DNA from 2 places in the Nocardia sp. 348MFTsu5.1 genome. Region 1 is predicted to be linked to the other one. Evidence: predicted binding sites of a transcription regulator. Region 1 holds the regulator's gene; the other holds the start of a gene.
The links. Region 1 encodes HspR, which represses chaperone genes until heat shock. Its sites were predicted from a motif close to ANNTGAGTNNNNNNNACTCANNT; they were not measured.
Positions count from the first base shown of each region.

Region 2: the regulator HspR is predicted to act here: its motif matches at 1,742-1,764, upstream of lon (endopeptidase La).

Region 1 covers NZ_KB911511.1:229,665-233,080, reverse strand. The annotation lists gene dnaJ (molecular chaperone DnaJ) at 1-1,106, shown strand, start outside; gene H290_RS0107440 (heat shock protein transcriptional repressor HspR) at 1,103-1,519, shown strand; gene H290_RS30135 (hypothetical protein) at 1,597-2,799, shown strand; gene H290_RS0107430 (FAD-binding oxidoreductase) at 2,801-3,416, opposite strand, start outside.
Region 2 covers NZ_KB911513.1:126,665-130,080, forward strand. The annotation lists gene lon (endopeptidase La) at 1-1,730, opposite strand, end outside; gene H290_RS31935 (hypothetical protein) at 2,258-2,386, shown strand; gene H290_RS0111210 (hypothetical protein) at 2,524-3,416, opposite strand, start outside.

The DNA of each region.
Region 1 (3,416 bases):
AGGCCTATCGGAAGCTGGCCCGGGAACTACATCCCGACGCCAACCCGAACGACGCGGCAGCCGAGGAGCGGTTCAAGCTTGTCTCCGAGGCGCACAGCGTCCTGTCTGATCCGGCAAAACGCAAAGAGTACGACGACACCCGGCGCATGTTCGCCGGTGCCCGCGGCGGTGCCCGAGGCGGCGGGGGCGGTTTCCCCGGTGGCTTCGGTGGCCCGTCCGGCGGCCAGGAATTCAACATCAACGACCTGTTCGGCGACGGACCCGGTGGCGGATCCGAGGCGAACCTCGGTGACCTGTTCGGTGGGCTGTTCAACCGTGGTGGCGGTGGATCGCGGGGCACCCAGCCCCGGAGCCGACGCGGCAACGATCTGGAGACCGAGACCACGCTCAGCTTCAAAGAAGCTGCACTGGGCACCTCGACCACCATCACGGTCACGAGCTCTGCGCCATGCACCAATTGCCATGGCAGTGGCGCCAAGCCGGGTACCAGTCCTCGGGTGTGCCCGACCTGCAACGGTGCCGGTGTGGTCAGTCGCAACCAGGGTGCCTTCGGATTCAGCGAGCCCTGCACGGATTGCCGTGGCACCGGCTCGCGGATCGACGATCCCTGCCCCGTCTGCGAAGGCAACGGCGCAACCATCCGGACCCGTCCGATCACCGTGCGGATCCCGCCCGGCGTTTCGAACGGCGGCAAGATCCGACTCGCCGGACAAGGCGAGGCGGGTCTGCGTGGTGCCCCGTCCGGTGACCTCTACGTCATCGTCAACGTGGCACCCGACCGGACGTTCACCCGCAGCGGCGACGACATCAAGGTGACGTTGCCGGTCAGCTTCTCGGAGCTGGTACTGGGCACCACGGTGTCGGTGCCGACCCTCGAGGGCAGCGTGGGCCTGAAGGTCCCGCCGAACACCGTCGACGGACGGACCCTGCGGGTGCGGGGACGCGGTGTGGCGAAGCGGGCCGGGGGTGCCGGTGACCTGCTGGTGACCGTCAAGGTTGCCGTCCCGCCGACATTGGATGACGCCGCGGTCGAGGCACTGACCAAGTACGCCGCCGCAGAGAAGGCCAGCGGGTTCGACCCGCGTGCAAACTGGGGCAAGTCATGAGCGCGCCGCCGCCGGATGATCGCGAACGGGACGTCACCGAGTCCGCCCGGATGTTCGTGATCTCGGTGGCGGCCGAGCTCGCCGGGATGCACGCCCAGACGCTGCGGACTTACGACCGGCTCGGACTGGTCACCCCGCAGCGTGCGGCCGGCGGTGGTCGGCGCTATTCCAGTCGCGATGTGGAGCTCCTGCGCATGGTGCAACGCCTCTCGCAGGACGACGGCGTGAACCTCGCCGGGATCAAACGCGTCATCGACCTGACAAACCAGGTCGATGCCTTGCAGAGCCGGGTCCGCGAACTCGAGGCCGAGCTTGCGCAACACCGCGCGGCACGGGGCAGCGAACTCGTCCCGATCCCCCGCACCAACGCTCTCGTGGTCTGGAAACCCCGACGAGAACGAGGCAATCGGTAACTCCCGAATCGGGTCCAACTCCGCTACGCTACGTCCCCGTTGGGTAACACAAACAGATGACAGGGCGATTAATCAGCATGAACCAGGTACTCGGTATATCGGTCACCGACCTGGAGATCGCATCGGTTGTCGCCGACTCTGATACCGGCGAAGTGCTGGCCCGCAACTTTGTGGAGCTGCCGAGTTCGTCCCCGGACCACGTGTTCGACGCGATCTATCAGCTGGTCCAGTCCGCGCCGATCGTGCCGTCGGCGATCACCATCGCGTGTGCCGACAGCGCCACCACCCTTGCCATCGGCGACATCATCAATTCCGGTCAACTTCCCGCCGAGCCCGGGGTGGCCCCGACGACACCGGACTGGTTTGCCCAGACGACCGTGGTCGGAAGCCCGGTGGCCTACGCGGAGATCGCCGCCGTGCTGTTCGGTGCGCGCGGTGTGGTGCTCGTCGCCGACCTCGACAGGTCCGGCGCGCTGTTCCCCGGCCAGTCCGTGGCCCTGGTCGACACCGATACCCGAGTGGTCGTCGGTGCCAGTGAGATCTCCGGCGTCGGTGTCCGTCCACCGGTCACCGAACCCGACGGAGCGCAACTCCTCGCCGATGCGGTCGGCGTGATCGGCAACCCGACCGGTGCGTTGCAGGGCATCGCGGTCCTCGGACCGGGTGCAGCGATTCCGGGTGTCGCACCGTCTCTCGAATATGCGTTGCAGCTACCGGTCCAGGTCACCGAGGACGGGCAGTACGCCGCCGCCTATGGTGCCGCGCTGGTTGCCGCCTCGACGACCGTGGTCAGAGGGAACAACAGCCGGTGGGTGCTGTTGTCGGCAGCGGCCGCAGCCGCGCTGCTCGTCGCGATCGGTGTGGTTGCCGCAGTGGTGATGACCGGCGACTCGAGCATCCCCAAGAGCGCCGTCGACGACCACTCGACCACGCAGTCCACGACGTCGACCACCACCACGACCACGACAACGAAGAAGTCGACGCCGCGGCCGTCGATCTCGTCACCGACACTGCCTCCCGAGACCACGCAGGCTCCGGTGACCACAGAGGAGCCGCCCGTGGTCACCGTGGTCCCGCCACCGACCACGATTACGCAGACACCTCCGCCTCCGCCACCGTCGTCGTCCACCACAACCAGCGAAACGCCCCCGACCACCACCGCTACGACGACCACAACCGCATCCTCGGGCTCGGGCTCGGTCGAGCCCAGCCCGCCCGACGACGCGGCCAACCCGCCACCACCGGGGGCGGGCGCACCAACGGAGCCGAGCGCGGAGTAGCTCAGTACGGGTCGGTCTGTATCCGGCTGGCCGGGATGCCGGCGATCAAGAATCGTCGGCGGGTGTTCAGCAGCATGTCCGGGGAGCCGGCCATCAGGACCTGGTGGGTGGTCCAGTCCGTGCCGGATTCGAGGACCGCATCCGACAGCTGCCCCTGAACGCGTTCGAAGGTGATCCGGTCGGAATGTTCGCCGGCCGTACTCCACCACGGGTCGTCGGTGTCCTCGACAACGGTGGTGATCGTGAGCCAGGGGTTCATGGCCGCGATCTGCCCCAGCCGGGCGAGGTCGTACAGGTCGGCGGGGTAGCGCGCACCATAGAACAGATGCACCGCCGGTGGGGCGACGAGTCTCGTCAGGTCGATGATGATCGCGCGCAGCGGTGCGAGCCCGGTTCCGCCGGCGACCATGAGTACGTCGTTGCCGGTGGGGTCGACGTGCAGGGTGCCGTGGCTCTGTGCCAGATTCCACACGTCACCGACCTGGGTTTCGGTGACGATCGAGTTGCTGACTGTTCCGCCGGGCACCGCCCGGACATGGAACTCGAGTTCGCCCTCCGGGTTCGGGGGGATCGACGGCGACAGGTGCCGCCAGATGCGCGGCCACTGCGGGATCTGC
Region 2 (3,416 bases), on a different contig from region 1:
CGCGGCTTGCCGAGATAGCCGACCAGATCGGGTTCGTCGACCGTGATCTTGGTGCCGTCGGACGAATCACTCAGTGCTGTAGTGACTTTGCGCATCAGCTTCGCAAGGAATCGCTCGAACTGACGGACGCCTGGCTCCCGGGTGTAGTCCGCGGCGATCTTCCGCAGGGCCGAGTCGGTGACCTCCACTTCGTCACCGGTGATCGCGGCGCGTTCCTGTTGCCGGGGCAGCAGGTAGTTGCGAGCGATGACCACCTTGTCGTCCTCGGTGTAGCCGTCGATGGTGACGAGCTCCATGCGGTCGAGCAGGGCCGACGGGATCTGCTCGATCACGTTGGCGGTCGCCAGGAAGACCACGTCGGACAGGTCAAGGTCCAGGTCGAGGTAGTGGTCGCGGAACGTGTGGTTCTGCGCCGGATCCAGGACCTCGAGCAGTGCCGCGCTGGGGTCGCCGCGATAGTCGGCGCCGACCTTGTCGATCTCATCCAGCAGCACAACGGGATTCATCGATCCCGCCTCGCCGATGGCTCGCACTATGCGTCCGGGCAGGGCCCCGACGTAGGTGCGCCGGTGGCCCCGGATCTCGGCCTCGTCGCGGACGCCACCGAGGGCGACACGAACGAACTTGCGGCCCAGAGCCCGGGCCACGCTCTCGCCCAGCGATGTCTTGCCCACACCGGGAGGCCCGGCCAGGACCATCACGGCACCGGAGCCACGTCCGCCGACGACCTGCAGGCCACGTTCGGCCCGGCGGGCACGCACGGCGAGGTACTCGACGATGCGATCTTTCACGTCGTCCAGACCGTGGTGATCGGCGTCGAGGATCGCGCGGGCGCCCTTGATGTCGGTGGAGTCGGTGGTGGTGACGTTCCACGGCAGGTCGAGGACGGTGTCCAACCAGGTTCGGATCCAACCGGATTCGGGGCTCTGGTCGCTGGCCCGCTCCAGCTTGCCGACCTCTCGCATCGCGGCTTCGCGCACGTTGTCGGGCAGCTCGGCGGATTCGACGCGGGCGCGGTAGTCGTCGCTACCGTCGGGCTCGTCTTCGCCGAGTTCCTTGCGGATCGCGGCGAGTTGCTGGCGCAGCAGGAATTCCTTCTGGGTCTTCTCCATGCCGTCGCGGACGTCACCGGCGATCTTGTCGTTGACCTCGACCTCCGCGAGATGGTCACGGGTCCAGGTGATCAGGGTGCGCAGACGCTCGCCCACATCGGGCGTCTCGAGCATCTCGCGCTTCTGCACATCGGTGAGGTACGAGGCGTACCCGGCAGTGTCGGCGAGTGCCGAGGGGTCGCTCAGTTTGTTCACCGAGTCGATGACCTGCCAGGCCTCACGGCGCTGCAGCATCGCGAGCACCAGTTGTTTGTATTCGGCGGCCAGTTCGCGGACGTCGTCTGTGACGTCGGGTTCGTCGACGGGCTCGACCTCGACCCAGAGCGCGGCGCCCGGTCCGGTGGTGCCGGACCCGATGTGGGCTCGGGATTCGCCCTTGAGCACAGCACCCGATTGGCCGCCGGCCATCCGGCCGAGCTGCACGATCGAGGCGACGACGCCGTAGGCGGGATAGCGGTCGTCCAGGCGTGGAGCGACCAGGAGTTTGCCGGCGTCAGATGCCTTCGCGGCATCGACAGCAGCGCGTGCGGCGTCATCCAGCTCGACCGGGACCACCATGCCAGGCAGCAAAACGGGGTCGGTCAGGAACAGCACCGGCAAACGATTGAGTTCCGTCATGTTTCCTCCAAAGTTAAGTACTCTGGGCTCAACTTCTTTTTTAGGAGCTTTGTTCCCCATGTCGGTCCTGTTCATCGACAGCGAAATCGCCCGTCTGGTTCATATACGAAGGAACCCCTCCGACCTGAGTCGGAGGGGTTTCCTTCTGTGGAGCAAAGGGACTCGAACCCCTGACTCCCGCGCTGCCAGTGGGAAGTCTGTTGTGCGCGTGTTTTTCACTCCTGGGCGTCATGTCTGTCGGTTGTTCGTGCCCTTACGTGCCGACTGTGTGTCTGCCTGTGATCTATGGGTTGGGACTGCTGTATGGAGTACCTCATGATCAAGGCGTGGCGCCTGGTGCCACTCGTCGCTCTCCGTGGCCCTGGGAGCCGCCGGCTGTTCGTTGGATGGCGCTGCACCAAGTTCGGATCCGACCCCACTAGACGCGGCGACGGTGTGCCGGATGATCATCGACCTGGGTGTCGGGGGCGAACTGCACGGAAGACTTACCCCGCCGGGCTCGGTATCGGTGCCGACGAGAAGTTCGAGTGAGAGCTGCCGTCGGTGCCCGGCGCGAGAGCGGCCATGTCCTGGTGCTCTCGAACGGCCCGGTCTACGACTGGACCGTCGCGGCGTATGACGAGGTCGTCACGCTCGTCGACCCGCACCGATACTGATCCGCGAGCGCGCTGGTGTTCGTCGAGATCAACGAGGGGATCTCGGCTGCCGAGGGACATAAGGTCGAACAGTTGTCTCAGTCCTGTAGGCGTTGGTCGGTCGGACTCCCGGCCACCGTGCCGCTGTGTCGCCGAGCTTAGGAACCGACGGTGATGCCTCGTGTGGCGGAGTGGTCGATCGCCGCTGGATCCTGGGTTGTGGCGGATGCTCCGTCTGAGATCACCGCAGCCAGGTTGTCTATGTGTTCGTGGTCGGCGTCGCCCGGGAACATCCACTGGACGTCGCGACGGTCCGTGGCTATGCCGATGGTTGGGCGCACGCCCGCACCGTGATTCGATCGTGGGCGCACGTATTTAATCTCGTCCAGTGGATAGATCGAGCCGAGTTCGCCGCGTCGCAGAAGGGTTCTCGGGGTGGCGGTGACGATCCGGCGGTCAGTTACTGCCACGAAGGTGCTCGAAGTGAGCTTCTCGACCACCGCGCCAGCCTTGCCTGGTGCGAGTGCGTCCCAGGTGGCGTCAACTCGTTTGGCGAGGATTGCTGGTACGACTCCAGTGAGGTTGTGAGGTCCTGCCTCGTAGGGGAATGCGACGCTGCGAAGCGTCTCGCCGTCCTCAAGGAACCACCGAAGGATATGAAGGTACGGCTCAAGATCAAGGCCGTTGGGCGCGCATAGAGTTTCTGGTACGGCAGGCATCTCGACTGCCGGATGGAGCATGTTGGCTAGGGGTTCGATGGCATCGAGGAGCTGCTTGCACGTCAGTCGGGATGCCTTCGCATCTTTGCGCTTCTTCGTGAGCGGAACTGTAGCTCGGTTGGGGAGCTCAGCGATGATCCGTAATTCACGCACGAGCGATTCCGTGAGCAGCCTGATCTCGTGGAGAGAGTCTTCGATCTCGGCGGGTATTTTCTGCGCGATCATGTCGAAGAGCTGCGCCTCGCTCTCGTCGTTAGCGCTTCGGGTTCGGGCGAGCGCAGCACGAATCGCCTGGTACTCAGCGTGTGTCTTCAGCGAACTGAGCAGCGCAT